DNA from 4 places in the Pseudoalteromonas sp. MB47 genome. Region 1 is predicted to be linked to each of the others. Evidence: predicted binding sites of a transcription regulator. Region 1 holds the regulator's gene; each other region holds the start of a gene.
What was found. The regulator sigma-54, encoded in region 1, starts transcription at its own class of promoters, with help from an activator protein. The targets are predictions, from matches to a motif close to GTTGGCACGNNNNTNGNNT.

Region 2: fliE (flagellar hook-basal body complex protein FliE) is a predicted target of sigma-54. The motif match lies at 3,236-3,254, and genes of this name have one in related genera.
Region 3: flgB (flagellar basal body rod protein FlgB) is a predicted target of sigma-54. The motif match lies at 3,527-3,545, and genes of this name have one in related genera.
Region 4: IMPJCBKJ_RS17840 (YggN family protein) is a predicted target of sigma-54. The motif match lies at 6,148-6,166, and genes of this name have one in related genera.

Annotation. Positions count from the first base shown of each region.
Region 1 covers NZ_VFBD01000011.1:99,566-107,686, reverse strand. Annotated here, with positions in the region: gene IMPJCBKJ_RS07320 (YgiQ family radical SAM protein) at 1-1,789, shown strand, start outside; gene mgtE (magnesium transporter) at 1,867-3,225, opposite strand; gene IMPJCBKJ_RS07310 (HPr family phosphocarrier protein) at 3,437-3,709, opposite strand; gene rapZ (RNase adapter RapZ) at 3,723-4,568, opposite strand; gene ptsN (PTS IIA-like nitrogen regulatory protein PtsN) at 4,569-5,021, opposite strand; gene hpf (ribosome hibernation promoting factor) at 5,025-5,312, opposite strand; gene IMPJCBKJ_RS07290 (RNA polymerase factor sigma-54) at 5,339-6,835, opposite strand; gene lptB (LPS export ABC transporter ATP-binding protein) at 6,942-7,667, opposite strand; gene lptA (lipopolysaccharide transport periplasmic protein LptA) at 7,664-8,121, opposite strand, start outside.
Region 2 covers NZ_VFBD01000031.1:289,222-297,342, forward strand. Annotated here, with positions in the region: gene fliH (flagellar assembly protein FliH) at 1-92, opposite strand, end outside; gene fliG (flagellar motor switch protein FliG) at 96-1,136, opposite strand; gene fliF (flagellar basal-body MS-ring/collar protein FliF) at 1,129-2,844, opposite strand; gene fliE (flagellar hook-basal body complex protein FliE) at 2,865-3,197, opposite strand; gene IMPJCBKJ_RS19605 (sigma-54 dependent transcriptional regulator) at 3,368-4,771, opposite strand; gene IMPJCBKJ_RS19610 (ATP-binding protein) at 4,768-5,880, opposite strand; gene IMPJCBKJ_RS19615 (DNA-3-methyladenine glycosylase I) at 6,008-6,595, shown strand; gene IMPJCBKJ_RS19620 (sigma-54 dependent transcriptional regulator) at 6,629-8,068, opposite strand.
Region 3 covers NZ_VFBD01000031.1:339,639-347,759, forward strand. Annotated here, with positions in the region: gene IMPJCBKJ_RS19820 (flagellar basal body rod protein FlgF) at 1-371, opposite strand, end outside; gene flgE (flagellar hook protein FlgE) at 532-1,899, opposite strand; gene IMPJCBKJ_RS19830 (flagellar hook assembly protein FlgD) at 1,951-2,634, opposite strand; gene flgC (flagellar basal body rod protein FlgC) at 2,648-3,079, opposite strand; gene flgB (flagellar basal body rod protein FlgB) at 3,082-3,492, opposite strand; gene IMPJCBKJ_RS19845 (protein-glutamate O-methyltransferase CheR) at 3,628-4,458, opposite strand; gene IMPJCBKJ_RS19850 (chemotaxis protein) at 4,480-5,412, opposite strand; gene flgA (flagellar basal body P-ring formation chaperone FlgA) at 5,555-6,259, shown strand; gene flgM (flagellar biosynthesis anti-sigma factor FlgM) at 6,339-6,659, shown strand; gene IMPJCBKJ_RS19865 (flagellar protein FlgN) at 6,652-7,083, shown strand; gene IMPJCBKJ_RS19870 (Ig-like domain-containing protein) at 7,231-8,121, opposite strand, start outside.
Region 4 covers NZ_VFBD01000030.1:16,715-24,835, forward strand. Annotated here, with positions in the region: gene IMPJCBKJ_RS17800 (MBL fold metallo-hydrolase) at 1-261, opposite strand, end outside; gene IMPJCBKJ_RS17805 (DUF4124 domain-containing protein) at 331-831, opposite strand; tRNA gene IMPJCBKJ_RS17810 (tRNA-Ser) at 940-1,032, opposite strand; tRNA gene IMPJCBKJ_RS17815 (tRNA-Ser) at 1,086-1,176, opposite strand; gene IMPJCBKJ_RS17820 (hypothetical protein) at 1,404-1,544, opposite strand; gene IMPJCBKJ_RS17825 (YegS/Rv2252/BmrU family lipid kinase) at 1,869-2,717, shown strand; gene IMPJCBKJ_RS17830 (EamA family transporter) at 2,772-3,701, opposite strand; gene IMPJCBKJ_RS17835 (PLP-dependent aminotransferase family protein) at 3,803-5,245, shown strand; gene IMPJCBKJ_RS17840 (YggN family protein) at 5,312-6,112, opposite strand; gene IMPJCBKJ_RS17845 (hypothetical protein) at 6,504-6,692, shown strand; gene IMPJCBKJ_RS17850 (glutathione peroxidase) at 6,745-7,227, opposite strand; gene IMPJCBKJ_RS17855 (AzlD domain-containing protein) at 7,335-7,634, opposite strand; gene IMPJCBKJ_RS17860 (AzlC family ABC transporter permease) at 7,631-8,121, opposite strand, start outside.

The sequences.
Region 1 (8,121 bases):
CGGTAAACGTCCTGACCGTGCGGTAGTTGTATACAGCCAACGCTGTCGCGAAGCTTATAAAGATGTGCCGTTGATCATTGGTGGTATTGAGGCGAGTTTACGCCGTATTGCTCATTATGATTATTGGCAAGAAAAAGTACGCCGTAGTGTATTGTTTGATGCTAAAGCTGACATTTTAATATACGGTAACGCTGAGCGTCCACTTGTTGAAGTTGCCCACCGTATTGCTGCGGGTGAGTCGGTTGAGACAATTCAAGATATTCGTGGTACTGCGGTTATTCGTAAAGAACCATTACCGGGTTGGCGTGGTAGTGACTCAACTGCAATAGATAAAATCGGTAAGATTGACCCAATTCCAAACCCGTATGGCGCAGATGATGTGGGTTGTAGTAAATCTGAATTTAAAAAAGCAGGTATTGATTTAAGTGCCGAGGAGGCTAAGCCAATCACTATCCAGCCTGCTCGCCCTAAGCCATGGGAAAAGACCTACGTTAAGCTGCCTGCGTATGAGCAAGTAAGTGTGAATAAACCGCTTTATGCTCACGCCTCGCGTATTTTGCACCAAGAAACAAACCCAGGTTGTGCGCGTGCGTTATTTCAACGCCATGGCGACCGCTCTATTTGGGTAAATCCGCCTGCATTTCCGCTTGAAACTGAAGAAATGGATGGCGTATTTGGTTTGCCATATCAGCGTATTCCGCACCCAAGCTACGGCGATGAAAAAATCCCAGCTTATGAAATGATTAAAACCTCGGTGAACATCATGCGAGGCTGCTTTGGTGGTTGTTCTTTCTGTTCAATAACAGAACATGAAGGACGTATTATTCAGAGCCGTTCTGAGCAATCAATTATTGATGAAATTGAGCAAATTCGTGACAGAGTACCGGGCTTCACTGGGGTTATTTCTGACTTAGGTGGACCGACCGCGAATATGTATAAGTTGCGCTGTAAGAGCAAAAAGGCAGAGAGCACGTGTCGTCGTTTATCATGTGTTTATCCTGATATTTGTAAGCACATGGACACGGATCACACCCCAACGATTGAGCTTTATAAAAAAGCTCGAGATGTAAAAGGTGTGAAGAAAATCTTGATCGCGTCTGGCGTACGTTATGACTTAGCCGTAGAAGACCCTCGCTACGTAAAAGAGTTGGTTACCCATCACGTAGGCGGGTACTTAAAAATTGCCCCTGAGCACACTGAAGATGGTCCATTGTCTAAGATGATGAAGCCGGGCATGGGTGCTTACGATAAGTTTAAAGAGCTATTTGATAAATACTCAAAAGAAGCGGGTAAAAAGCAGTATTTGATCCCGTATTTTATTTCTGCTCACCCAGGAACGAAAGACGAAGACATGGTGAATATGGCGTTATGGTTAAAGGCTCATGACTTTAAGCTTGATCAAGTACAAAACTTTTATCCATCGCCGATGGCCAATGCAACCACAATTTATCACACTGAGATGAACTCGCTGCGCAATATTAAGAATAATACTGAGCAAGTGCCTGTTCCAAAAGGCGCACGCCAGCGTCGCTTACACAAAGCGATTTTACGATACCACGATCCTGCTGGTTGGCCGATGATCCGTGAAGCACTAAGAAAAATGGGCAAAGCGAATTTAATTGGTAAAGGGCCGAATTGTTTGGTACCTGAAGAAGGTCGAAACGAGAAAACTGCTAAAGGTAAGGGCGGTAAAGGCCGTGCAGCACTGACTCGTCATACCGGTTTTAGCCAGTTTAAAAAGGCCAATACTAAACCTAGAGTAGGTAAAAATAAGCAGCGTGCAAAGTAAAAGATATAAATACGGCTCTTAAAGGGCCGTTTTTAGTTATACCAATTCGCTTAATTAAGTATTATTGTGAATTGGTATCAGATTAATAGCCAGGTTGCGGTGCCTAAAAAGGCAAAGATACCGACAATGTCCGTCACTGTTGTCAGTACCACACTGCCGGCGAGGGCAGGGTCAATTTTCATTTTCTTAAGAATTAATGGAATGCTTGCACCTGCAATACCTGCGGCAACAAGGTTCATAAACATTGCAAAGGCCAGCACTGCGCCGAGCTTAAAGTCCCATTGCCATAGGGCAACCACTCCAGCAATTAATATCGACCAAATAATACCATTCAGTGCGCCAATCGCCAGCTCTTTGAGTAATAAGAAGCGTTGGTTGGTTTGGTTGATATGGCCAACCGCTATACCACGAATAACCAGGGTTAAGGTTTGGCTACCTGCAACGCCACCCATTGAAGGAACGATACCATTGAGTACCGCTAAAATAGGTAAGATTGCTAAGGTGTTTTCGAAAAAGCTTGCCACAATTGCTGCTAGCAATGCGGTTAATAAGTTAACCCCAAGCCAAATAGAGCGACGCTGCGAGCTTTTGAGTACTGGCGCAAAGGTATCTTCTTCGTCGTCAAGACCAGCAAGGCTTAGCATGCTGTGTTCAGCATCTTCACGGATTACGTCAACGATATCATCGATGGTAATACGACCAAGCAAGTGAGCGTTATCATCTACAACAGGGGCTGAAATCCAGTTGTGACGCTCGAACAGTTGCGCTACATCACTTTCATCCATAGAGATTAGGATTGACTCACAGTCTTCATCCATTAAATCACGAACAACTTTATCAGAAGGACTTGTCAGTAGCGTGGTTAACGAAAGCGCCCCTAAAAAGCAGTTATGTTTATCAACTACATATAAATCATCGGTACCCTCTGGTAACTCACCTCGTAAGCGTAAATAGCGTAAAACTACATCTAGGGTAACATCTGGACGAATGGTTACCGTATCGCTGTTCATCAGGGCTCCGGCTGAGCGCTCTTGATAAGAAAGCGCTTGAGTTGCCCTTTCTCTATCTTGCGAGTCCATCGCGCTAACAACGTCTTGATATACGGTATCAGGAAGACTACGTAAAACCTCACCTAAGTCATCGTCGTCCATATCTTCTGTAGCAGCAGCAATGTGCTCAGGCTCCATCTGGGCAATAATGCCAAGACGTACATCTTCAGAGAGTTCCTCTAGAACATCACCACGGACATCTGGGTCAACCAGCTGCCAAAGCATACGACGAATTTTATGGGGAGAAGACTCAAGTAAAAGGGCTGTATCACAAGGTGCCGTTTTGGCTAACATGCCGCGCACTTGAACAAATTGACCACTATTGAGTGACTTGGTCACTTGTTTGAGTTGTTGTAGTGGGTAATCTTGTTCAAAGGCTTCTGGCATTGGCGTCCTTACAACTGAAAAAAGTTTAAATAGGCTATGCAAATACAGCATAGTTGCTTTGTAGTGTATTTGCAGAGATATCGTCGCACTGCGATAAATTTATTAAGAGTTTTGTAATTTAGAAAAGCGAGCGATATAAAAGTAGGATATTTAAAGGGAATTTTAAATATCCGAAGTAAGTTTACCGTAAACCTTGAAGTCTTAGCAAATGCTATTCTTGCTCGTGAAAGCGTTGCGCAATTAATTCGCCGATTGCCGTTAATGCAGCGTCAGCGTCAGGACCTTCGCATACAACACGAACCTCTTTTCCTTGACTACTTTCAAGGAGCATTAACGCTAACACGCTGTCGCCTTCAGCTTCTTTCTCATCTTGAAAAAGTGTAATTTTGGCATCAAATTGCAGTGCTAGTTGCGCTAAAACAGTCGCAGCGCGAGCATGTAAGCCAAGTTTGTTTTGAATTAAAAAGGTATCTTCAGCGTGCATTGTTGGTGCCTAGTTAGATATCTTGTTCGCGGTGGCGAATTTTTACATTAGCATGAGTTTTAGAAAAGCTTTCACCAATTGTTTGCGCTAAGTAAACAGAACGGTGTTGGCCTCCTGTACAACCAATTGCAATGGTTAGGTAACTGCGGTTATTGCGCTCTAGATGTGGCAACCAAGTCTGTACAAAGGTTTGAATCTGCCAAGTGAACTTTTGCACTATGCTGTGGCTAGCTAAATAATCCCTGACAGGCTGATCGAGACCGGTTAGTGGCTTCAAATCAGGCTCCCAGTGTGGGTTCGGTAAAAAGCGTGCATCAAAAACGTAGTCAGCTTCTTTTGGAATACCATGCTTAAAACCAAACGACATAAACGTAATAATCAGTTTTTTATCTTTCTTACCTAAAATCTTTTCACGAATTGATTCTGCTAACTGATGAACACTCAAATCAGTGGTATCAATCATAAAGTCAGCGCGGGTGATCAGCACATCAAGCAGGATTTTTTCTTGTTTAATGGCAAGATCAAGCGGTAAAGAATCAATCGATAATGGATGCAAACGGCGAGTTTCAGAAAAGCGCTTAATTAGGGTTTGATCATCACTATCTAGGTAGAATAGTGTTGGGTTTGCAAAACCTGGCAGGTACTCAAGAATATCATTAAACTCTTGCTGCTCTTTCGGTAAGTTACGTACGTCGATACTGACGGCAATTTTGTCATAATTATCAGAAACACTTCGCACGAGCGAAGGCAGTAGGTTGACAGGAATATTATCAACACAATAGTAGCCTAAGTCTTCAAGAACTCGTAAAGCGACCGATTTGCCCGAGCCTGAGCGACCGCTGATAATTATTAATTCCATTTATGCCTCTGATGCAATTACTTGAAATAGTTGCTGATCGCTTGTAGCACTTCGCAACTGTTTACAAAAATCTTTATCTTTAAGTCTATCAGCAATTGTTGACAAGGTCTTCAAGTGCAACTGGCAATCGCCATCTGGTACGATGAGTGCGACAAAAATATCAACGGGACGATTGTCTATCGCATCAAAATTGATGGGAGATTCACTGACAATAATAAATGCATGAGGTTCATCAGCACCACTCATTCGACCGTGGGGAATAGCTATTCCTCGGCCGATACCTGTACTACCTAACTTTTCCCTGTTCAGAAAAGCATCTAGGATATCTTGTTGAGATAAATGAGGAAACTGCTGGTGAGCTAACTCGCTAATATACTCAAGAATTCTTTTTTTGCTATTAAAAAGGACCGCAGCTTTGCTGCAGTCCTGATTAGTAAGTGAACTAAGTTTCATAATTTAATGTCGAGCTAATTTCTCTTTATGCTTAATGACTTGGCGATCAAGTTTATCGATCAATGAGTCAATTGCTGCGTACATATCTTGATGTTCTGTAGAAGCGAACAACTCGCCTCCGTTTACATGTAAAGTTGCTTCTGCTTTTTGGCTTAATTTTTCTACATCTAAAATGACATGAACATTATTAATATGATCAAAATGCCTTTCTAGTTTTGCGAACTTAGTGTTTACATAGTCTCTTAATGAATCAGTGACTTCTACGTGACGACCAGTTAAATTTAGTTGCATAAGCATTTTCCTTCTATGTAAAACGTCTAAATCAGACTTTTACGCTGATTAGACGGAGGTATTGCTAGAGACTCACGATATTTTGCAATTGTACGTCTAGCTACTTTAATTCCTTGCTCAGCCAATATATCTGCAATTTTGCTATCACTCAATGGTTTAACCGAGTTTTCTGCAGCAACTAACTTCTTGATTAAAGCGCGAATTGCTGTAGAAGAACACTCACCACCATTTTCGGTGCTGACATGGCTTGAGAAGAAATATTTCAACTCAAAAATTCCCCTTGGGGTATGCATATATTTTTGTGTTGTAACCCGAGAAATCGTCGATTCATGCATTTCGACCATTTCAGCGACATCGTTTAGCACCATTGGCTTCATTGCCTCTGGGCCATGTTCAAAGAAAGCTTGCTGTTGTTGCACGATACAGTTGGTCACTTTTAGTAAAGTATCGTTACGGCTTTCTAAGCTCTTAATAAACCACTTTGCTTCTTGTAAGTGAGAACGAATAAATTGGCTGTCGCTACTTGATTTAACAGAGCGAGACATCGCTGCATATTGGCTATTCACTCTAATTTTTGGCATACAATCTGGGTTTAACTCGACTACCCAGCGGCCTTTCACTTTTTTCACTGATACATCGGGTATGACGTACTCAGATTCTTCGCGTACTATGCTATCCGCAGGCTTAGGATTTAAGCTGTGAATGAGCGTCATCACTTCTTTAAGCTCGTTTTCTTTAAGCTTAGTCTTTTTCATTAAAGTGCGATAGTCGCGACTTGCTAATAATTCGATATGCTCAGATAAAACCATTTTAGTTTCAGCTAAATATGGCGTATTGGCATCGAATTGACGAAGTTGTATACACAGGCACTCTTGTAAACTTCGCGCGCCGATACCAACTGGATCGAATAACTGTATTCTTTTTAAGACAGCTTCAACTTCATCGAGTTCGATTTCTTCTTCATCATTATTTTGATTAAAGCTTTCGACAATATCTTCGCAGCTAACCGTTAAAATACCTGAGTCATCGATAGCTTCAACGATGGCAACGGCAATCGCTTCATCGGTAGGACTAAATGGTGTGAGCTGTAGTTGCCACATTAAATATTCTTGCAGTGTTTCTGTTGAAGCACCTTGGTAAATAGACTCGTCTTCAGGCATTGGCCCAGACGATGTTGATGGGGCGGCACTCATGTACTCATCCCACGTAACATCCATAGCTAAGTCATCGCTAACCGTATCCTTACTCAGAGCATCACTGCTTTCTTGCTCGAATTCGCTAGGTGCTTCGTCGGCAGACGCGCTGACTTGTACATCGTCAGACTCCGCTTTTTGCTCATTCTTACCGATGCTTTCTTCGTTGTAATCCGCTTCTTCCACTTCAAGCAGAGGATTACTATCAAGCGCTTCTTGAATTTCTTGCTGGAGATCCAATGTACTGAGCTGCAACAAGCGAATGGCTTGTTGCAGTTGTGGAGTCATTGTAAGTTGCTGGCCCATGCGCAGCTGTAATGATTGCCTCATGTATCCCTAACAATCCTTTTTAAGTTATCGGTAACGGTGAGGACACTGTTATCGATTTATTGTCATTGTATAAGTCTAGCAGATGCTCTAGTCGGTGGCGTAATGGTTACAGCCTGAATTGCTCGCCTAGATAAACATCACGTACAGTTTGGTCAGCTAATACGTGCTCAGGTGTGCCTGATGCAATTAGCTCCCCATGAGAAACAATGTAGGCTTTTTCACAAACATCAAGGGTTTCTCGAACATTATGGTCAGTAATAAGTACACCAATACCACGATTTTTTAGGTGCTCAATAATTTTCTTTATATCTAACACCGAAATAGGATCAACACCAGCAAAAGGCTCATCTAAAAGGATAAATTTAGGATTAGCGGCTAATGCACGTGCAATTTCAACGCGGCGTCGTTCACCACCTGACAGTGCCATACCTTGGCTATCGCGAATATGTTGAATGCTAAATTCATCTAATAAGTTGTTAAGAGTCTCTTCGCGCGTTGTTTTGTTAAGATCTTTGCGGGTCTCTAATATGGCCATCAAGTTTTGGTAAACTGTTAATTTTCGAAAAATAGACGACTCTTGTGGTAGATAACCAATACCTAAGCGCGCACGGCTGTGCATTGGCAAAAGCGTGATATCGTTATCATCGATGCTTATTTTTCCTTTGTCGCTTGGTACGAGGCCTACAATCATATAGAAGGTGGTGGTTTTACCTGCACCATTTGGCCCTAACAAGCCAACAATACTGCCCGCTTCAACTTCAAGACCGACATTTTTAACCACTTGGCGGCCTTTGTAGCTTTTAGCTAAAAGCTCTGCTTTTAATGTGCTCATGGTTGGCCTTTATCGTCTTTTTTATTTTCTACAGGCACTAAAATAGTGTGTACACGATCTGTTGAGTTTTCGTCTTTTTCTGCGCTGATCAGCTGTTGAGCCATATCATAGGTAATGCTTTTTGCCGTTACTTTTTGACCCGCTTGAGTGACTTCAGCTTCGCCATTGAGTGTTAAGAAGCGTTTCGCAACATCATAACGAACTTCTTCGGCGCTGGCGCTCATCACGGTACCATCAGCTTGCTTTTCTTCGAAGTAAGCTGGTTTGCCTGTAGCGATAATTAATTCGACTGTACCTTCGGTGTCACCGCCATGTGCCTCAAGTCGCTCTGCTGTAATGCGACGATCACCATGCACGATCTCTACGTTACCTTCGAATATGCCAACGCCATCTTTTAGTTTACCGACTTGGCGATCTGAGCTAATGCTAATTTGAGCGCCTGTTTGCTCGGCAG
Region 2 (8,121 bases), on a different contig from region 1:
GTAACCTCAGGAATTGGCCAGTTTTCCAATAGTTCATCGGCTGCTTCACTGGCATGTACTGGGCGTCCTGTATGAAATGAAGACTTACTCATGGCTTACAGGAACTCCTCACCACCACCGCCACCAAGCATAATTTCGCCTGAGTCAGCTAAACGTCGTGCCGTAGAAAGAATTTCTTTCTGTGCCGCTTCTACTTCGCTAATACGAACAGGGCCCATTGCCTCAAGATCATCAGCGAGTAATTCAGCGGCACGTTTTGACATATTGCCCAAAATCTTCTCTTTTAATGCTTCGTCAGTACCTTTAATTGCTTTCATTAATACATCTTGCTGTACTTCACGAAGAATTGCTTGAATACCACGGTCTTCAACATCCATTAAGTTCTCAAAGACAAACATAAGGTCTTGGATTTGCTGTGACATCTCTTCATCGTGTTCACGGATTGAATCCATTAACTGACCTTCAACATTGGTATCTAGGTAGTTCATGATATCAGCGGCTGCTTTCAAGCCACCCATTTTCGCAGCTTGCGCACCAGCTTGACCTGCGAACTGTTTCTCCATGATTTCATTCAACTCTTGCAATGCTGCTGGTTGAACTTCTTCAAGGTTTGCAATACGCATGGTTAAATCTAAACGCACTTTTTCTGGGAATTGCGACAAGATTTCCGCTGATTGTTCTGGCTCTAAATAAGATAAAACAATGGTTTGAATTTGCGGGTGCTCGTTGCGAATGATATTCGCCACTTGCTTTGAGTCCATCCACTTCAATGAATCAAGACCTTTCGCCCCTGAGCCCATAACAATTTGGTCAATAAGGCTGGCTGCCTTGTCTTCACCAAGCGCTGCTGTAAGGGCTTTTTTGATAAAGTCTTCAGACTGGAAGCCAATGGTACTGAAGCTTTGAATTTGCTCAATAAACAAATTATGGACTGCGCTAATTTTCGCTTGCGATAAATCATCTAGCGCAGCCATTGCCATACCCACTTTTTGCACTTGCTTTGGCTCTAAGTGCTTAAGGATTTGCGCAGCATCTTCTTCTGATAAGCTCAGCAATAAGATTGCCGCCTTATCAACACCGTCTAATTTATCAACATCAAACGCCGGTGGTAATTGTTTTTGTTCTTGATCAGTCATCTTCTGTTAACCACGCTTTCACTACTTGAGAAGACAGTTCTGGTTCATTTGCAACCAATGCACGAACTGCTTTGAGTAAATCTTCATCGCCATGTAAGTCTGGCAGCTGTAGTGTACCATCACTTGAGAATCCTACAGCAGCAGAGTCAAAGTCTTTATTTAGCATATCTAGCGTGCTATCACCAATATCTACACCTGCACTTAATGCATCTTCATCATATTCTTCTAGTGTATCGTCTGGGTAAATTAGACGTTTCAGCATAGGTCTTACAACAAAGACAATAAGTACGATGATAACCAGTGCACCTAATGCTAAGCGTAGCATCTTCATGAACCAATCTTGCTCCCAAAGTGGAACTTCAATCGCTTCACCTGTATCTTGTCTTACAAATGGCACTGTGACGACTTCAAGTGCATCACCGCGTTGCATATCAAACCCAACACCACCTTGTAGTAAGCGACGAATATTTGACAATGCTTCGACAGAGCGAGGAACCATAGTTGTCTCACCGTTTTCACCTACTTGTGGTACATAATCAACGGCAACTGACACACTGATGCGGCGGATAACACCGGTTTGCTGGCGCTTATGCGAAATTGTGGTATCAAGTTCGTAGTTACGTGTTGCTTCTTTATGCGAACGACTTGGGTTCGTTGCTGAACCCGCACTACCTTGGCCAGCGACCTCAGGAATATTAGAGTTAACTGGCGGCTGATTCGTTAGCGCACCTGGAATGCCCACCGCAAGACCACCAATGTTGTTTTCTTCGAAAGTGGTTTCACTGCGCACAGCGGGTAAGTCTGGGTTATAACGTTTTTGTGTTTCTTCGACTGCACTAAAATCCATATTTAAGTCGACTTGCGCTGTGTAGTTACCTAAACCTACAACTGGAATAAGGATGCTATCGATTTTATTTAAGTATTCTTCTTCACGCTTACGCTCAATTTCATACTCTTTACGAGAGCGAGCAGCAAGTGAGTTTTGTGAACCTGAATTCAGTAAACGACCATTTTGATCGGTAACAGTAACACGCTCTGGCGATAAACCTTGGACTGCTGAGGCAACAATATCAACTACTGAGTCAACTTCTTCACCATCAAGCGTACGGCCGCGTTTTAAGGTTAGTACTACCGTCGCTGAAGGTTGTTTTTCACGACGAGCAAATACGTTTTCTTTTGGAATAGCTAAAAGTACTTTGGCGCGAGTAACATTTTTTAGCTCTTCGATGGTACGTGCAAGCTGTTGCTCACGACCATGCTTTAAACGTTCACGTTCAAGGCGTTGGCTTACACCAAACCCCATGTCTTGCATGATGATGTCAGTACCTGAGCTTGGCGCTTGCTCTAGGCCTTCACGAGCCATCAATAATTTGATGTTTTGGTATTCACCTTCTTCAACAGAGATGACGTTACCATCAAGTTCGTAATCAATCTTTTGAGCGTCTAAAAAGTCCAGCGTTTGAATAAGCTCTTCCGTTGGCATTTTGCCAAGCGGACGCATATCTGGCTGACGAGCCCAAATAATAATAAAAATTGCGATAGCCAAACAGATTGCTAAAGCAATCACTAAAGTAGCCTGGCGTAAAACGTCTACACCATTTAAGGCACTTAGGTAGCCTGACTTTTGCTCTTGTTGATCGTCAGTATCGGTTGCATCGATACCGCCGCCTGCTAAGGCTAGATCAGTTGATTGATTAGATTGCGCCACAATAATTCTCCACTACCTAGTTACACAGGCATGTTCATGATTTCTTTATAAGCTTCAACAAGTTTATTGCGAACCTGTACCGTCGCTTCAAAGGCAACTGATGACTTTTGCGAAGCAATCATTACGTCCGCAAGTGAAACACTGCGATCGCCCATTTCAAGCGCGGTTACTTTTTGTTTTGCTTCTTGTTGTAAGCCATTCACTGTATCAAGTGCATTGGTAAGTAAATCACCAAACTGTGCCGATGAAGTTGGCTGAGTTTGTGTTGGTAAATTATTAATTGAGTTACTACGACCAACTTCTGAAGCCATAGATTGCATTTCTTGAAATAATGCGCTGTTTTGAACTTTCATAATACTCTCTGACAATGCAGTTTACTTATGCACTGATAAAGCACAAACCGTGCCACAAAATAAAATCAACATTTTCAACAACTTAACAGAATAAATTTACTTGTCAGAGTTTTGACAGCAAACAAGCTCACAAAAATGCGAGCTTGTTTGACTAACTTTTTGGAAGGAGTTTATGCAGGTAAGGCGATACCCAAGTCTCGCATTTGCGCCAGTTTATAACGTAACGTGCGCGGACTGATACCTAAGGTTTCTGCAACCTCTTTACGCTTACCATTACAGCGCGCTAAGGTTTCTAAAATAATACGATGCTCTTTGTCTTTCAGCTCGTCTTTATAATTACCCTGCTCACTCACTTGCGGTACGGTATCTAGATTAACTTCAACAGGCTGTTCTTGATATACCGGAGCGTTGTGTGGTGGCGTAGCGACTGGCTTGATATCCGCCGTAAGCAACTCTTCAATAAAGACATCATCTTGATGAATACTATTCCCATCGCATAATATCAATGCCCGTTGAATAACGTTATCAAGTTCTCGTACGTTACCTGGCCAAGCATGCGATAGCAGCTTTTGTTTCGCACCCTCACTTAGTTGAGCTATAGGCTCTTTACTTTTCAGGCAATGACGCTCAATTAGATGCTCAGCCAACACAACAATGTCACCAGGACGCTCGGCTAATGGTTTCCACATTAGCGGGAATACATTTAAGCGATAATATAAATCTTCCCTAAATAGATTTTCGCTCACCGCTTCTTTCAAATCTCGGTTACTTGTAGCAAGTACGCGAACATCAAGCTCTATGGTTTTACGACCGCCTAAGCGCTCTACTTCGCGCTCTTGAAGTACACGCAGTAATTTTGCTTGTAAGCCTAAATCCATCTCAGTGATTTCATCAAGTAAGATGGTGCCACCTTGAGCTTGTTCAAACTTACCCGGACATGCTTGAATAGCGCCGGTAAACGCCCCTTTTTCGTAACCGAATAAGGTTGCTTCAAGCATGTTTTCAGGAATAGCAGCGCAGTTAATAGCCACAAAGGGGGCATCGCTACGATTTGATTTATCATGGATAAAACGAGCCAACACTTCTTTACCTGAGCCACTTGGGCCGAGTACCATGACACTGGCATCTGAGCGGGCAACTTTGCTCGCGAGCTCTAATAGCTTAATACTCGATGGATCGGCAACGATTGGGCCATCGGTTTCTTTTTCCTTTTCAGGCAAATAACGACTCACCATATTAAGGAGCACTTCTGGAGCAAACGGCTTTGCCATGTAATCAATCGCACCTAAACGCATTGCTTCTACAGCATCATCAATGGTGGCATAGGCTGTCATCATTAATACCGGCAGCTCAGGATAATTAAGTTTAATGCTACGTAATAGGTCAAGGCCACTCATGGCGCCCATTTGCACATCACTAACAACCAATGAATAGCTATTTTGCTTAAGCAAGATCATCGCTTGTTCAGCGCTATCTGCAGCAACGCAATCAATACCCGACATTTCAAGGGTATCGATCAGTGCTTCTCGTAAGCCTGCGTCGTCTTCAACGACTAAAATAGAGTTAGTATTCATTTTGCCTCCGCTGAGATTGGTTCTGCACTAATTGGCAAGATCAAACTAAAACATGCTCCCCCATGAGCATTATTAGTCACTTCAACCCGTCCTTGGTGCGCATTGGCGACTGAACTTACAACTGCAAGTCCAAGCCCCGTGCCTTGGCTTTTGGTAGTGTAAAAAGGTTCGAATAATTTGTTGGCATGACGTAAATCAACACCTGGGCCATTATCACTGACACTGATACGAACACAGTTTTCGCTAGTTTCGTCACGTTCGGCACTCAGGGTTACCACAGCCTCAGAGCCAATAATTTGAATACTATTGTGGATCAGGTTTTGAATAGCACTCGCCAGAGCAGTTTTATTACCCATAATTTCAATATCTGGCTCAGGCAAGTTCACGCTAAGTTCACTGTTATTTTGTGCAACCATAGCATCAGCACCGGCTTTTACTTCATTAAGTAACTGTTGCATTGAAACGCTTTCGACCACTTGTTGCTCACCACTTTTGGCAAATAACAGCATATCGTTCACTTGGGTTTCTAAATCTTTTAAACGCGACATTAGCTTCGTATGAAAGTTGCCACGCGAGCTTTCTGGCAATCGCTTTGAGCCTAAATTTGCGGCATACAGCATGGCCGCTGATAACGGTGTTCTGACTTGGTGAGCAAGCGAAGCGACCATTTTGCCAAGCGCACTTAAGCGCTGCATATGTGCAACTCGCTTTTGTAAGCGCCTGGTTTCAGTTAAATCTGTCATTAAAATTAACTGCCCAGGCTCTGGAGCAAGCGCAGTAATATCAAGCTTTATTAAACGCCCATCTCTAAGTGATACTTCATGTCCATCGTCTTGCTGTGGTCGAAATGAGCGTTGAATTACGCTAAACCACTTTTCACCTTCAAGGGGTTCTCCTAGCATATCAATGGCGATTTGATTGGCTTTTGCGATCATACCTCGGCCATCCAAAACCACCACACCCGCAGGCATGGTATCAACCAAATGACCTAACCAACTGGCTTGTTGGCGCAGCTCACTCAATTCACCCACATACTCTTCTTGTTGTAAGCATGGGTTATATTGTTTGGCTGTGATAAATTGTGGTTTTAGGACATTTGCTAAGGCCATAATCGATACTCAAAAAATCGTGTCTACCTAGCTAAATGCACAATCCGTACCAAATTTATTTTTGTTTTATTTCAATAAATTAAAGACAAAACAACACTGACAAAAAAATGACAATCGCGAGGGAATAATGCAAAAAGAACACCATTGTCGTTGCCCATGGCTCGATACCAGCAAAGAAGATTATGTGGCCTATCATGACCAAGAATGGGGGGTGCCACTATATGATGATCACCGCTTATTTGAATTTATAACCTTAGAGTCAGCACAAGCGGGACTGAGTTGGTATACCATACTTAAAAAGCGTGATGGCTATCGCAGTGCCTTCAAAAACTTTGTTGTCGAAGAGGTTGCCAAAATGACCGAAGACGACGTCGAACGATTAATGCAGTTTGAAGGTATTATTCGTAATCGCGCTAAAATCACCGCCACTATCAATAACGCGCAACGGTTTATTGAGATTCAAAAAGAGTTTGGTAGTTTCTCAAATTACCAATGGCAGTTTGTTGGTGGCAAACCATTGGTAAACAATCTTGATAAATTAGAGGATTACCCGGCTATTACTGAAGCCTCTACAGCATTCGCCAAAGATTTAAAAAAGCGCGGCTTTAAGTTTTTAGGGCCAACCACTGTGTATGCGCATATGCAAGCCTGTGGCATGGTTAACGACCACAGTAATGATTGTTTTAGAAAAGCTGAGATAATTAGTGAATATTAAAGAGATAAAACCGAGGAAGAAACCTAACGCGGCTTAATCGCGCGTTAGGTTATATTTCTTCATTTTTTCGACCAGTGTGGTGCGGCGAACACCTAAAATTTCTGCTGCACGTGCAACAACATAATCGTAGCGCTCTAATGCTTGGCTGATTAAGCTGATTTCTAGCTCAGCTAGGTATTCTTTGAGCTCAATTCCTTCATCTGGTAATAAACCTGAGTCAGCCGTTGTTGCTGGGGTATCAAGCTCTTCCTCATCATAATCACTAAAGCCGGTACTGAAAATATCGTTGAAAGCATCTCGCTCCATCAACTCTTCAGGGTACTCAGGCTCATAAGCCTCAACTTCAATATAACGATATTTAGCTGGTAGGTCTGGTACATCAACCACTTTGTCTGGGAACATGATCACCATGCGCTCAACTAAGTTAGCAAGCTCACGAATATTCCCCGGCCACGCATGCTCTTTTAAGCTTTGAATCGCACGCTCAGTAAATTTTGCCGTTGTACCACTTTGCTCGTTCACACGACGCATTAACTCTTTTAAAAGTAGAGGAATGTCGTCGGCACGCTCACTTAGCGAAGGGTTTTCAATTGGAAACACGTTTAAACGATAAAAAAGGTCTTCACGGAAGTCGCCCTTTTCAATCATCTCTTCAAGATTACGGTGAGTCGCAGCAATAATGCGTACATCAGCTTGAATAGGCTTTGTACCCCCTACTCGCTCATAGCTACGTTCTTGCAACACACGCAGTAGTTTAACCTGCATTTGCAAAGGCATATCACCAATTTCATCTAGAAACAGTGTACCGCCTTGCGCTAATTCAAAACGCCCCTTTCGCGCAGAAATAGCGCCCGTAAACGCGCCCTTTTCATGGCCAAATAGCTCACTCTCAAGTAGTTCACCAGGGATAGCACCACAGTTTACCGGCACAAATGGCCCGGTATTGCGTTTAGAGAGTAAATGAACGTTACGTGCAACAACTTCTTTACCTGTGCCTGACTCACCTAAGATCAGCACGTTGGCATCGGTTTTTGCTACTTGCTCAATTAAAAAGCGCACATCTTTTACAACTTCTGTTTCACCGACTAAACCATCAAATGATTTGTTAGATTTCGCTTGTTTATGGTCACCCGGTAGCATGCGCTGATATTGCTGACAATCATGCAATAGCTGAGTAGTTACATCATGATTAAATGGCTCACAAATTAAACCTACTACATTAGCAATACTTAGCAGCGGTTTGAGTGTTTCACCAATTAATAAAAACGGAATGGCAGGAAACTGTTTGATCACAGCCTCGTGATTTAGCTGCTGTAAAGCACCAAGAATGACCATGCATTCTTGCTGTTGATGTTTTTCACAAAAAGACTGTAATGAAGTCTCATCAACTAATTGTGCAGTTTCACCAATGAAGGTAAGTGCTGCATGTAAACCTATCGCACGATTATTATTATTGTCTAAAATTAAGATCATTATTGGCGAACCACAGTTACCACGAGGTTAGTTAATTTCTAAATTGTAAGCGA
Region 3 (8,121 bases), on a different contig from region 1:
TCGCCAATTACTTGACGGCCATGGCTCGTGATCAATGCGCCATCTGGAGTAATGTTTAATGTACCAGTTTTGGTGTACGCCTCATTGCCGGATGCATCTTGTACGCTCAACCAACCACGGTCGCTCATCGCGATATCAAGCTCACGGCCAGTTTCAACAAAACCACCCGATTCCATATTAGATCCTGGGCGTTCTTGCATTGCAAACACCCTAGATGGCAGACCTTCACCGAAGGCTTGCATAGAGCGAGCTTGTGCAAAATCAGCTTTAAAGCCAGTGGTGTTAGCATTAGCAAGATTGTTGGCCTTGAGCTCAAGACCTCGCAAACTTTGCTTAGCACCCGACATGGCAATGTAGACCATTTTGTCCATAACATTGACTCACTAAAAATACGATAATTAGGAAATGCAATAAAAGTGCCAAAGTAAAATTGACGCTAAAATAGAAGAGAAAAATGAATAGTAAGAATGAAAAAAGGCTGCCAATAGAGGAAGCAGCCTTCGTGTCGGATTAAGCTTAGAACCGTTAAGATTAACGGATCTGTAGGATGTTTTGTTGTAGTGTTGAGTTAACCTCAAGCGCACGTGAATTTGCTTGGAAGTTACGCTGAGCACTAATTAAGTCAACAAGTTCATTGGTTAAGTTAACGTTTGATTGCTCAAGCGCTGATGAGTTAATTGAACCTAGAGTACCTGAACCTGGTTCACCCGCAATCGGCTCACCTGACGTTAAACTCTTCTTCCAAGATGTATCACCAACTTGTTGCAAGCCCTGTGAATTAGAGAAGCGCACCATAGCAACTTGACCTAGGAACGACGTATCTCCATTACTGTATGACGCAACAATTTTACCGTCAGAACCGATATCAATTCCTGATAGACGACCTACAGTCGCACCATCTTGCTCTAATGCTTTTACTTCAAAGTTACTTGCGTATTGAGTTGGAACTTTATTTGCTGTTGCCGCTTCATCACGCCAGTTAATAGTCACATCATCAGGGAAACTTGCACCATTCGAAAGTAAATCAGAAAGGCCTGTCGCAGCACCTAAACCACTCGGTAACGTTAATGGATTAAATGTTGTATCAGTATTCGCTGTACCATCTGTACTTTGTGGTAAGCCACTGGCATCAAACTGAAAAGTTGATAATGGTGTATAAGGTGTTGTGGTTTGCTCAACACCTGTTGCATCAAATGGCTTTTCATCTAATGTAGCGTATACTTCCCACTCATTTTCATTACCAGTCACTGTAGAATCAGTTTTCACAAAGAAGAACTGTAGAATATGCGGTTCACCTAATGAGTCATACACCGTTGTTGATGTAGAGCTGTTATAAGTTGCACTTGTTTCTGGATCGAATGGTGTCACAGTTGGCGCAGAGGCACGTGAATCAAGGTTAAATGACGAATAGACATTCGTGGTTGCACGTGGTGAACCTGATGCATCTGGAATTTGTAGCGCAGAAGATGTACTTAAGCTTACAGAGGTTGTGTCACCGGTTGCTTCATCAACAGGGAAACCTTGTAAGTAATTACCGCTCGCATCCACAATAAAGTTATCTTTATTAAGTTTGAACGCACCAGCACGCGTGTAAGTAAAATCTTGTGCACCTAAGTCATTCGCCATTGCGAAATAACCTTCACCAGTAATTGCTAAATCAAGTGAGTTATTTGTGAAAGAGAGTGAACCTTGGTGGAATTGTTGTGCCACCATTGTTGTCCTTACACCGTCACCATTTTTTGTTTTACCAGAACTAAATACTGATGATGCGTATACATCAGCGAACTCTGCACGAGACTCTTTAAAGCCCGTAGTGTTAACGTTAGCAATATTATTTGCTGTTACGTCTAAATCTTTTTGTGCGGCTGCTAAGCCTGTTAATGCAATATTGAAGCTCATAACTCACCTCTAACCTATCTCTTAGCCTAAGCTAACCCAAACCTTTTATACTTATGCGATTTCAGCTATATCAGTTAGCCTAACCGCACCCTCTTTTGTATTTACGATAATGCCGCTTGCGCCATTAATATTGACACTTTCAATATTCTTAAAGGTCGCCATAGGCATACTGCTGTAGTCTCCATTTACAAAGCCTTCAGCACTGATGTCATACTCGCCTTCAGGGAGCACATTGCCATCGTTATCTTTACCATCCCACTCAAAACGCAGTGCGCCCGCAGACTGAGAACCTAGTTCAATGGTTCGTACTAATTGACCTGAAGAATCTGTTATTCTTAGCGTTAAAGATTCAACGGCTGTCTCAGCAACCACCGACCCTTTAGCAAGGTTTTCACCGTCAAAGTCAATGGTGTCAGACTCTAATAACGCTTGCTTACCAACCAAAGTGGAAGCCTGTAACGCAGAATTTGATGTCATTGATGCAGTCAGTGAGTCAAACTTCTCGTTTAAGTTTGAAATACCTTCAGCCATAGTAAAGTTCGTCATCTGCGCGATCATTTGATCGTTATCAGCAGGGTTACTCGGATCCTGGAACGACAACTGCTGTGTTAACAACGAAAAGAAATCTTCCTGAGAAAGTGTGTTGTTGTCTTCCTCAGTTGTTTGCGTATTGCTTTGATTCCAACGCAAGCTATCCATATAGGATGATGATGCAGAGCTGATGTCGTTACTCATAACTTATCCTCGATTACCGTTGTCCTAACAACAGTGTTTTACTTAACATTTGCTTAGCTGCATCAGCAACTTGCACATTTGTTTGGTAAGAGCGAGAGGCAGAAATCATATTTGCCATTTCTTCTACAACATTAACGTTAGGTTTGTAGATATAACCATTTTCATCCGCACTTGGGTGATTCGGGTTATATTCAATTTGTAGCGGCTTATCGCTCTCTACAATACCTAAAACTTTAACGCCTACAGAAGAGCCCTGAGGGTTGCTTTGCGATGCTGACGCTTTGGTCAACTCTGCAGCAAAAACAGGATGGCGCGCTCGGTATGTCTGGTCTTGGCTAGAGCTAATCGTGTTTGCATTCGAAATATTACTTGCTGTGGTATTTAAGCGCACATTTTGTGCACTCATACCCGTGCCTGAAATATCAAAAACATTATATAAACTCATGATTAAGCTCCTTGACTACCGAGGGCTTTTTTAAGGCCTTTAATTTTACTACTCATAAATTGCAGGCTTGCCTGATACTCTAATGAGTTCTGTACATACAAGTTTCGTTCCACTTGTATATCTACAGAGTTACCATCGCCTGTATCTGATTGATTTGGCGTACGAAACATTTCTGCACCGCCAACAAAACGACTGCCTCCGGCAATATGTTTAGCATCGGTTCTTACCATGCTATTGCCGCCTTGTTGGTTGCTTTTTGCCGCTTTTAATGCCGAGGCAAAATCAATGTCTTTCGCTTTATAGCCCGGCGTATCAGCATTAGCGATATTGGTCGCTAATAACTCAGCGCGTTGTGAACGGATCAACATTGCATGGGGGTGAACACCAAATGCTTTATCAAAACTGATAGCCATAACCATCTCCAAAAAATTGACTCTAGAGTGATTAATGCAAAAGCTAAGCCAATAATGAAGGGGATATTTTATTTGCGTAAGATATTGAATAATAGATAAATTTAGCAACCTAAGAACTAGGTTGCTAAGAAAGGTTTACTTTTTCTGGTAGATGATGCCTGGATTACAACGAACCATCTCAAAGCTATCACTTAAGCCCGCCATTGATTCTGACGCACCTAAAAAGAGGTAACCTTTAGGGTTTAGGGCTTGAGCAAATTGCGAGATAATTTTAGCTTTTACCTCTGGTGAGAAGTAAATGAGCACGTTACGGCAAAATATAATGTCAAACTTGCCCATTAAAGCGTATGAATCCAGTAAGTTAAGGTGTCTAAAGCTGACCATTTTACGTATAGGGTCAATGACTTGAGCCATTCCATTGCCGCTGTCTTTAAAGAACTTTTGACGGCGTTCCATCGACAAACCACGCGCAAGCGCTAGCGAGTCATACTCAGCGTTTTTGCACATATCAAGCATGGTATTAGAGATATCAGTGCCGATTATTTGCGCCCCCATCTTTAATACACCTGGGTTTTTTGACTGAAACTCGGCAACCGACATGGCAATTGAATACGGCTCTTGTCCTGATGAACTTGCCGCTGACCATATTTTTAATGGTCTACGCACATCTTTAAGCTCAGGAAATAATTTCGTTTTCAATAACTCAAACGGATACTGGTCACGAAACCAAAGCGTTTCATTGGTTGTCATTGCATCAACCACAGCGGCACGAAGCTGCCTCTCATGAGGACTCAGTGTTTTACTTACCAACTGCGATAAAGACTCGACATTAAAACGCGCCATAAGTGGAGCGAGACGGCTTTTAACTAAATAAAGTTTATTATCGCCAAGCACAATGCCGCATTGTTGCTCTAAAAAAGAGCGAAATTGATCGTATTCGCTTTGTTGTAAATGCTTATTTTCCAAAGTAATACCACCTATAAACTATTAATCACAATGAACCCATTTTTTTACAGCAGTCGCTAGTTCATCTGGGTTAAATTTAGCAATAAAATCGTCAGCTCCCACTTTCTCAATCATTGCTTGGTTGAATACACCACTTAAAGAAGTATGTAAGATCACATGCAAAGGTGATAATTTTGGATCGGCCTTTATCTCGGCGGTTAAGGTATAGCCATCCATTTCTGGCATTTCAACATCTGAAATTAATAAGCCAACTCGCTCAGTAATATCGTTCTGGCAATCAAGTTGAGCTATTTCTCTTAGTCTTAGTAAGGCCTCTTTGCCATTTTTAGCAAGCTCAGTTTGTACACCAAGTGGCTCAAGCGCTCGTTTTACTTGATTTCTCGCGACAGCAGAGTCATCAGCAATAAAGACGATTCTTTCACCTAAATCTTTCTGGAACTCACCTTCACCAACAACATCTGCGCTAACTTCAGTGTTCACTGGGCAGATTTCATTTAGGATCTTTTCAACATCCAAAATCTCAACCAGTTCGTTTTCTATTTCTGTGACTGCTGTTAGGTAAGAATAACGTCCAGCTCCCGAAGGTGGTGGCATTATTTTTTCCCAGTTCATATTTACGATACGTTCTACACCACCAACCAAAAACCCTTGTACTGAACGGTTGTATTCGGCAATGATGATAAAGCTGTCTTTTATGTTTTCAATTGCAGGACCACCGACAGCCATTGATAAGTCAATAACAGAAATAGTTTGTCCACGAATATGCGCAACACCGCGAATATAGGCATTTGATTTTGGCATGTTCGTAAGTGGCGGGCATTGCAAAACCTCTCTTACTTTAAACACGTTAATACCAAAGCGCTGACGCCCTCTGAGTTTGAATAATAGTAATTCAAGGCGGTTTTGCCCAACCAACTGAGTTCGCTGGTTAACTGAGTCTAAAATGCCTGCCATTTCAATCTCCTAAAGATAAACAATCAGAGCTGGAACAATAATTGCCTTCTTTGTGTTAAAGCTACATAAGGTTACGAAGCGTCTGTTTTTTGACGCAAAATATTTATACCTTGTTTTCAACAATAAGCATAGTCGAAACAATATGAGTTTGTTAAAAAAAAGCCGAAGATACAGTGTTTTTTATTTTCTTTCTAGCCTGTTGTTTGCAACACAACTACAAGCAGAAGTCTATAACAACGAGCAACTTCAACAGATCGCTGTTGATTTTGTGAGTGAACACATGCCTGACTTGAACACAACACCACAGATAAGCGCTTTGCCTCTGGATAGTCGCATTCCTGATAGGTTATGTGAGTCGCCATTAAACAAAGAGTTACCAACAGAGCCTCCTTTTAATCGGCAGGTCACGGTACAACTTAAGTGCCAAGACATAAATAGTTGGACCCAATACGTTCACGTTAGAATTATAGAACTTGAGCCAGTCGTTGTTGTTACAACGAGTCTTACTCGAGGTGAAGTTATTCGTGCCGAACATTTACGCCTAGAAATGAAACCTAAGCAATTTGTTAGAACGCAATACGTACAAGATGAGTCTATACTTATTGGCAGTCGCAGTAAGCGAAATTTACGCGGTGGTACACCTATTGTTATGAGCCAAGTTTGCATGGTTTGCAAAGGCGATAACGTAACTATCTATGCTTCGTTACGGGGCTTAAGGATCAAAACAACCGGAATTGCGCTAGAAGATGGCACGTTAGACGAATTAGTACGTGTAAAAAATAAAAAATCAGGTAAAGTATTAAATGCGCGTGTGGATGGAGTCGAGTCTGTACAGGTAAATATTTAATTTTAACTATTTATGCTAAAGTATCCGCTGTGCCCGCCGATATAAAGGCATAAGTTGGGTAATGTATAGGTCAAAAATTATGGTAAGCAATGTCAATAATGGTCAACAACAGCCTTCTGTGTTGACAAATACCAAGCAAAAAAAGCTTGATTTACAAAAAGATAATGCTAATGCAGCTGCTGCTAAATCAGCCGCACCTAAAGCAAGTGCAGATTCTGTCAGTTTAACACCTCAGGCAAAGCAGCTTAAATCACTGCAAGAAAAAGCAGAGCAGTCTTCTGGTTTTGATAGCAATAAAGTGGCTGAGCTGAAAAAGGCGATCAGCGAAGGTAAATACCAAATTGATGCTGAAAAGCTAGCAAAGAACATCGCTGCATTCGAGTTTGATGTCTATGGCTGATCATAATCATTTAATAGCCAGCAAACTAACACAGCAAGTTTCGTGCTTGGAGTCTATTGCTGCGTTGTTAGATGATGAATTGACAGCCATTGCTGCAAAACGTGGCGAAGGATTAAAGAGTATTGCCCAACAAAAAATTTCTTTGCTCCAACAAATCCAAACCATAGATAAAGAAGTGCAAAAGCTTGTCGCGCACAACGAATCGCAAGATGATGACGTGAGTGCACTTATTAAGCAAGTTAACACTCTCCTAGCAAGCTGCAAAAAGAAAAACGATGTAAACGCCCATGCAGCTCACCAAGCACAGTTAAGTGTTAAACAACTTAAAGACATTCTAATCGGTGCGCCTTCATCGATGACCTACGACCAAGGCGGCAGCGTAATTCAAGGCGATAAAAAAATCGTCCACAATTTGAAAGCCTAAACCCAAATATTATTCTTTTAAAAAAACGCGATAACTAAGTTAGTTATCGCGTTTTTTAATGTTTGCAGAATTATACCAATCCACGATATCACTCAATTAAGCAAGGTACTGTAAGAAAAGCGCATTTCAGCGCTTTTCTTTTATTGATTAAATATCTACAGATTTATTTCCATCTTCGATTAGTTTCTTAATCATGTCCTCTGATTCACTCTGAATATCACTTGCAGGTTGTGAACTTATTGAGTCATTAGGATCAAAAGCTAAACTTTGCTGTTCGCTATCGATATTCAATGCCAGTACCTCACTTTGTTCTGAGTCACTTAAAACATCATCGATTGTTACTTCAAGCGGAGCAGAGTTAGAGTGCAATGTCGGTTCTGTATCCGCTTTAGCTAATATCACGCTTAAATCAATACTTTCACCGAGCTGCTCAGCGCCTGAAGTTGAACTTTCATTTTCTGGTGGCTCTTCAGAGTTCTCTAAGCCTGCTAAAACAGGTTCTTCTCCAAGAGATATGATGCCGCTATCAGGCTCTGATTCAATCACACCTGTACCGACTAAATCGTTAGAGGTGTTCTTGACGATATACTCACCAGTTTCAGTATCAACAATAGCAAAGTAATATTCATTCCCTAAATCAAGAAAAGAAAGCCCTATGCTCCAGTCACCGTCGCTATCAGTTGTGGTGCTTGGCGAAGAACTAAGAACTGAAGCGTCGATAATATTGAGTAAATTAAGGCCGATTAAGTTAGAGCCAATGGCATAAACCTCAGTTCCCGGCTCAGCAGTGCCTTCGGCGAAAGGTAAGAGTAAACCTAATATACCTGGATTATAGTTAGTAACATCAAAAGCATCTAAGCTAGGGTCATTACTATAATCAATACTCGATATAGTGGTTGTATTACCAGCAGCATCTGTCGCAGAGGCCTCAACATATGCGAGAGTTAATAAAGAGACTGACAAATTAAGCACTTGCCAATCACCATTAGCGTCAACGGTGGCTGTGTAAGGAACTCCTATGCCACCTCCAATTAGGTA
Region 4 (8,121 bases), on a different contig from region 1:
CCATTGCCCTGGGGCGTTCGACGTCGCTATTTTTCCACCGCTTAACTTTCTTAATGCATGCGCTCCACCGGCATGATCTGGGTGCATATGGGTGACTACTATTAGTTTTAAGTCTGTGATGGGGCGCTTGAGTTGTTCGGTAATATAGTCAAATACAGTATCAACATCAGCACGGCAACAACCATCAAGTAGCATCAATTTATCTGGGTATTCAACCAAATAGATATTTTGGATATAACCTTCGAGCGTATGAATTTGCAAAACGATTGATCCCTAAACTTAATCAGCAAATCTTGTTATATCATGTCTGACCAGTTTTGGTAAGCTAGACTAATTGGATTGTGAGGCTCGTTCTTTGAGCTGTTTTTTGGTTTCTTCTAGCTGTGATACTTGCTTTTCGAGGGTGGCGATTTGGCTTTTATAATAAGCATTAATACGTTCGCTTTGTTTGCTAATAGCATCATCAATAGACGCTGCGCCTAACCTGTTTGCGGCATCTTGTGTCATATTGCTGAGTTTACCAATGCGCTCACTCTGCTGTTTTTGTAGTTCTTTGATCTCTAACTGAAGGCGGGCTATTTCGCGATCGGCTTTTTGAATTTTTAAATAATCTTCAACACTTAAGTCTGCAGGCTTTTGTGGATTTGGCGGCTGCTCTGTGGCTGGGGGTTGGTTACTTGCGGGTGGTGGTGCAATTTTTACTATTGCTGCATCTTTACCACAAGGCTGCTCTGTAAAGGTGGCAACCCCGTCAATCATGCACTTATAAATAGTGGCTTGACTGTTGGCGCTGGCAGATAGGGCAAGAGTAAAAAATGCAAAACGAAACATAGCATCACTTTGTGTAGCAAATAGATACTTAGCATGCATGAAATATAATGAGGAGTGCAAGTTTTCGGACATAAAAAAACCGCTAAAAAGCGGTTTTTAATAATAAAATGGTGGAGAAGGAGGGATTCGAACCCTCGATAGAGCTACAAACCCTATACTCCCTTAGCAGGGGAGCGCCTTCGGCCACTCGGCCACCTCTCCAGCGCATAATTCTGATTGTAATTTGCTGAAATAAATCAACAAATAAAAATAAGTGGTGGAGAGATAGGGATTTGAACCCTAGAGGGGCTACAAACCCCTGCCGGTTTTCAAGACCGGTGCATTCGACCACTCTGCCATCTCTCCACATCGTGATGCGAGAATAATACTTAGCTGAATCGGCTGTGTAAATAGGAAAAAGTTTGTTTGCTTGTTTTTTGAGCGTAAAGAGGGTGTTTTTTGTAAAAAGGTTTAATTATTTGCTGTTTTTAACTTAAAAGAAGGGGGTTGGGGCAGTAAACGGAGGAGCTAAAGAAGGATCTTCGTTAGTGGTTGGGTGTTTACTGCACCGATAAAGTAACCATGGTTGGGGATTACTTGTGTTGTACTGCGCCGCCAAGAGCTAACTTTTTGCCGTAGCGATTTAGTTTTGCCAACATTTTTGCTTTGCGGTTTGTTGGTTTTACGGCAACATGAGTTGCAGCGTTTTGGTTTAATGTATTAATTGGGTTCATTACTTTGCTCCGGGTTGTGTTTGGTTGAAAACGTGAGTATTTTGCAATCAAACTGAACAAAAATAAAACGATAAAAATTGAGTCTGTCGGATAACTTTTTCTAATCCGAAAGTCTTTTATTAACATGGGGTTAAGTTTTTAAATACACATTGCGCTGCATGCTTATGCAATTGTGTTTGCGTTGAAGTATAAGTAAATAAAGGTTTTTAGCTTTTGGTGTTTTTATTTATGCGTTTTTAGAGTGAGAAAGTGACTAATTATTCAGATTAATATAATTTGAACGAGCGTGGTGTTTTTGCCATGTAAGAAAAGAAGTAACCGTTGATGTTGATAATAATAAAGCCAAGTGACAAAAAAAATCATAAAAACAGTGTTGATTGGCTACTAAAAGAATGTAAAAAAAGACAGATTGAGCCTGAATTGTATTTAACCACAGGCAAGTTTGAGAATGATTGCGCTGATATTACGCATTTGGCTAAAAACCAGAGTCAAGTTGTGGTGATTGGTGGTGATGGGACGCTGCATTTAGCTGTTAATGCATTAATGTCGAGTCGCTGTTCTATCGCGTTAATTCCAGCAGGCACAGGAAATGATTTTGCGCGTGGCTTTACGTGTAAAAAACAGGCTTGGTATGAGGCTGTTTTTAATAGCCGTACAGAATTAATCGATGTTGGACAAATCAATCAGCGCTATTTTATTAATGTGGCGGGAATAGGGTTTGACGCTGAAGTCGTGACGCAACTAAATAAAGCCGGAAGTTTCAGCTCGTTTGGCTACACTTGGCAGGGCATCAAACAGCTATTTTCATTTCGGGCACGCTCACTTAAGGGGGAGTTTAATGGTAAAGCACTCAACTACAGTAATTTAGCGACGATTTTTGCTAATCATCATTACTTTGGTGGTGGCTTAAAAATTGCCCCTCGGGCAAAGTTAAATGATGGTCAGCTTGATTGCTACTGCATGCCAGCTGGCGGTTTATTGAAAAACCTGATCAGCTTTTTGTATTTACTGCTCGTAAAGCATCATAGTTTGCACGCGCTGGAATATACCCAGTTAACGACTGCCGAGATCACCACGAAAGGACTGGCTATAGAAGCCGATGGTGAGCTCGTTGGTTTTACTCCGGCTAAAGTTAAGATTCACAAACAAGCACTTCGTTTTCATGTGCCATAAAAAAGCGCCGGCAAAATTTGCCAGCGCTTGGTGTTAGAGGCGACATAGTCACTTCTAACTGGGGACGGAGCTTTTTTGCTGCAGATTACGTGCAGCAAAAAATGCTTTAATTTGTCGAGTTGGAGTCAGCACGATAGCATTACCGAATAACACTAGGCTAAAACCCATAAAGGTATTTGCTTGCCATTCAAATCCTTCAAATAAAGTACTTAAGACCACTGCAACCAGTGGGAATAATACGATTACATAGCTTGCTCGCTCAGGGCCGATATTTTTAAGTAGCGCGAAGTAACAAGCAAATGCGATTACGGTACCAAATACTGCTAAATAGAAGAGCGATACCCAATAGCTGGTTGGGGCATTCAATGTCAGCTCAACGTTGCTTACTAAAACATAAGCTGCTAGCCCTAAAGCGCTGTATAACATACCCCAGGCATTGCCTTGAAGTACGCCAATATTACGCTGAGAGTTTCGAACACTGACCATATTCCCCAATGAAGCCACAAAGGTCCCAGACAGCGCAAGTAGTAACCCGACCAACGCACCATTACTCAAGTCGAATTGCTGAATTTGTGGCCAAAACAAGCTGGCAATACCCATTACACCGAGTAAAGCACCAAAGTAAATTCGTTTCGCAATTGGTTTTGCGAAGAACAAGCGGGTGTTAATAATGTTCATTAATAGCAACATCGAAAAGGCAATTGAGGCCATTGCTGAGGTGAGATAGTTCTGCGCCCAATACAGCACTAAATAATTTAAACCAAAGTTAAATAAAGCCAATAATGCAAAAAATCCGTGATCGCGCAGTGAATATTGCATAGGGAGTTTTTTTACCAGCACAAAGGCCCACATTAAAATGGCTGCAATGGCAAAGCGATAAAATAAAGAGACCTCAACAGCAACATCACCCAGTTGAAACTCAATAGCTAGCCAAGTCGATCCCCAGATCAGTACTGTAGCAAGGTAAAGAGCGGCGCTTTTCATAGTTAGTACCCAAAAATTGAAAGTATGTTCATTTTAATCCTCTTCTGTATACTTAACATATACAGAAAACTAGAAATGCAACCTATACAGTTTGGTGGGCTATGTCACAAGTTATCAGTCGTAGTAACAGTGAGTTCTTATATCAACAAGTTATTCAGCTAGTTAGAGATCTTTGCTTGCAAGGTTCGTTATTACCGGGTGAAAAGTTACCTTCGCTCAGAAAAATGGCAGACAAGCTCAACATCAGTATTCCTACTGTAAAGCAAGCGTATCAATTACTTGAAGGGCAAGGGCTGATCGAAGCCAGAGAAAAGTCAGGGTACTTTTTAAAGTCATCACAGTTAAATCAGTCTCGACCAAAGCGAGTTAGGCTCAGTCGAGAGCCTACCACAGTCAATAAGCAAGGCTTGATTGAGCAAGTCTACAGCGCTATCCACAAAGCTAATGTGGTGCCATTTGGTATCGCCAACCCTGTGGCTGCTGCACCGACAGATAAAGCACTGGCACGAACAATGCGCCGAGTCATGACATTAGCTGGCGCATCGGCAATTAATTACGGGCCGATGGATGGCTTTGCACCACTTAAAAAACAGCTAATTCATCGCTATCTGGACTTTGGTATTGGGGTTGATAGCGATGAATTAGTTATCACCAATGGTGCTCAAGAGGCACTGGCGATTGCCCTTAAGTGTGTGGCTAAACCCGGTGATGTTATTGCTATCGAGTCGCCTTGTTATTTTGGCATTATCGAGTTAATTGAAAGCTTAGGTTTAAAGGCTCTGGAAATACCGCTGTGCCCCGATGAAGGAATATGGCTAGATGACTTGGCTCAAGCACTCGATGAACATGATATAAAAGCCTGTGTGTTTTCAACCTCATTAAATAACCCAGTTGGCAGTTTTATGCCTGATGCCAAGCGTGAGCAATTAGTGGCACTTTTAGAGCAGCGTGACGTGGTGCTTATTGAGGATGATGTTTATGGCGACTTACATTTTACAGCTAAGCGCGCCACGCCTGCACAAGCTTATTCAAAAAAGGGCTTAGTGATCACCTGCGCGTCGTTTTCAAAAACAGCCGCACCTAGTTACCGCATTGGTTGGATCATTGCCGGTAAGTTTGCAGAACAAGCAAGGCGACACAAACGCGCGCTTAGTTGCTCTGCGCCACTTATAAACCAGTGGACCTTGTATGAGTTTATAGCTAGCGGTGAGTACGACCGTAACATTCGTTTGCTTAGACAGCGCTTAAGTACCAATAAAGAACGTATGATTTGGTGCCTGCAGCAATATATGCCAAGTTGTGCGCGTATAAGTAACCCGCAAGGGGGCTGTGTTATCTGGGTTGACCTTGGTAGCCAATATGATGCGGTAAAGTTATTTCATCTGGCACTAGAGGCGGGGATCAGTATTGCTCCGGGGTTGATATTCTCAGCGGGTAAAAAGTACCGTAGCTGTTTTCGTTTAAGTTATGGCTTGCCTTGGTCTGAGAGTTTAGAGCAGGCGATTAAAGCGTTATCGCAGCTGACTGTGCTGGCCAAAAAATAAAAAAGCGCAGAGCAAGCTCTGCGCGAAAGGACCAAGTGTTTTGGTTCAGGGATGTTAATTAGTCAATTACTCAGCATTCTGTTTGAAAGTAAATAGTTGATACTCTTTTAGCTCTGGTACTAGCACCACTAACTCTTGCTCTTTATGAGCGATATCAGCAAAGCTGCCGCATAATGCATCTGCACGCTCTTCAAGTTGAGCTGCCTGTGTTTCTACGCGTGCTTCGATTTGTGCGCCCATGTTTTCCATACGTTGTTCAAATTCATCCATGTCGCCACCTGAACCTAAAAGCTCAGAGCCTAGCGCCACTAAAATACTGCCCATCGATTGCATCATGGCTGACTCGACAGCCGATTCGATTTGCTCATCGAATTGGTCTTCAAAGTTTTGGCCAAATTTTTCGAAATTTTGCTGACCCATGGTGAACGCACCTTGCTGATAGAAAGCGTTTTGCACTTCTACACTGATATCGTCCATTAATTCTGAAATGTCGCTTAGGCCATCAATATTGAAAGCATTTGATACTTCTTCGATGGCCACACCTGCTATTTTTACGCCATCAAGTGCGATATTTGCTACTTCAGGAAGTTGGCTGCGTAAGCTGTCTGAGTAATCTGCAATTGCTTGCTGTTGTGAAGCATCAAGCGACACGCTTTGACCATCGATATATAAAGTGTGTTGATCGATGATTTTCATAGTGCGATTATCGGCTGTGTATACTTCTAACTCGCTTGGTGTAATGCGTACATCATTTATAAATTCAACATCACACTGCTCACCGCTGAATGAAATATTTGTATCATTATCGTTATGAGCCATTGCGCCGGTAGCGATAAATAAAGAACTTACTAACAATAACTTTTTCATTTTTTTCTTTCCTGTTTGAAATGACACAAATACATAATCAAATTGAATGCCATAATTTATAAGTTCAATTAATTCAATGGTTTGATGTGTTTTTATGATTTTTTGAAAATTGCGGTCAATAATTTTTTAACCACTTTTTAGTCAAATTAACTAAAAAACACACATGCATAAATGACTCTTATCGAAACGATAAAAAACTCTCACTTTTCAGAAATCAAATTTAGCGCTATTTATTCACAATATTGACATATGACCTATTTAGCATGGGTGTATGGCTTTATTTTGGTGGTTTTTTAGATACTAAATTACTACTGAGCTTTTTAATCTTTGCCAATTCATCGAGCAAATTTTAATCTCAAGAATTGGTCTCAAACACTTTATGGAGTGGGTTGTGGGTAAGACATTTAGTTATGACGCGCTAGATGACGATTTTGTTGAAGACGAGTACGAAATGGTCGGGCGTAATCAACACGACAAGAAAAAGCAACGCGTTAAGAAGAAGTTGGAAGACTATCTTGAACAAAAACGCTTGCGTAGAAACTTAGGCGATGACGACTTTGACGAGTACTTGAACGACTAAGCATAAATTTAGATAAAGAGGCAATTTGCCTCTTTATTGCTTTTAGACTTTGTTATTTGCCCAGTGCAGCTGCTATGTCTGATTCGAGCTGTTCAGGCTTTGTGAGTGGCGCATATCGCTTAATTGCTTTGCCATCTTTACCAATTAAAAATTTGGTGAAGTTCCATTTTATTTTGCGGGTGATAAACCCCGGTAACTCTGATTTTAGGTATCTAAAAACAGGGTGAGCATGTTCGCCATTCACATCGACTTTGCTCATCATTAAAAAGCTAACGCCGTAGTTAATGAGGCAGCCTTCTTTAATTTCCTTCGCGTCCCCAGGCTCTTGTTTACCAAATTGGTTACAAGGAAAACCAATTATTACTAAGCCTTGCTCATGATACTTTTCATGCAGTGCTTGTAAGCCTTCATATTGTGGAGTGAAGCCACATTTACTTGCAGTGTTTACAACAAGTACGACCTTGTTTTCAAAATCAGAAAAGTCAACGGTTTGGCCTTGTAGGCTGGTAGCTGAGAGTTGGTGAAATTCGCTCATAGTGATAACTTTTTATTATTGTTGCATTGATTCTAACTTGCTTGGCATTTTTCTAAAAGGGTAAATTTTAATCAGCGGCTTTTCTTACTTGGGGATAAGCATCGCAGCTAACTTAAAATTATAAATAATCCCATTCCTGCCAGTGTTGTGTAGTATATGTTATGTGTTTTATAGGCCACGATAACAGACACAACAGCAGCACTTAGGTAAGGATTTTGCCAATCTAGATTTATCCCTTCGTCATTAATAAACACAATGGGCACCCAAATTGCGGTGAGTACGGCAGGGGCGCTAAAACTTAAAAATTGCTGCATTTTCGGGCCAACTTTAAATGGTAATGCGCGGTGTAAAAATAAGTAACGTGTGAAGAAGGTGATACACGCCATTAATAAAATGGTGATCATCATTGTGTATGCTCCTCTTTTGCTTGCCAGCGACTAATTAGGTAACCCACTGTCATAGCGATAAGAGCCGCGGTGACAAGCCAAAGTTGAAAGCCCTGACTTTTTAATAGCGTTGCAACAATGCCTGCGGTGATCACAGTAGCCAGTGTTGCAAAGTTCTTTACACCCGGAATAACTAAAGCAATAAACGTGGCAGCGATGGCAAAATCAAGACCTAGGTGTGTTAAATCGGGAAGGAGGCTTCCTGCGACAATACCTAGCAAGGTCCAGATATTCCATGCAATATAAAAACTAAAACCGGCACTGAGTGCATAAATAAGGCGTACTTTCGTTCGGTACGCTTTGCGATGGTGCGAAAAAGCAAATAATTCATCGGTTAGTACAAAACTCACTGGCAGTCGCCAACGAAAGGGTTGATCTATGACTTTGTGGCGAATAGCTAAACCATATAAAAAGTGCCGTGAGCTAATAATGAGTGTGGTAAATAAAA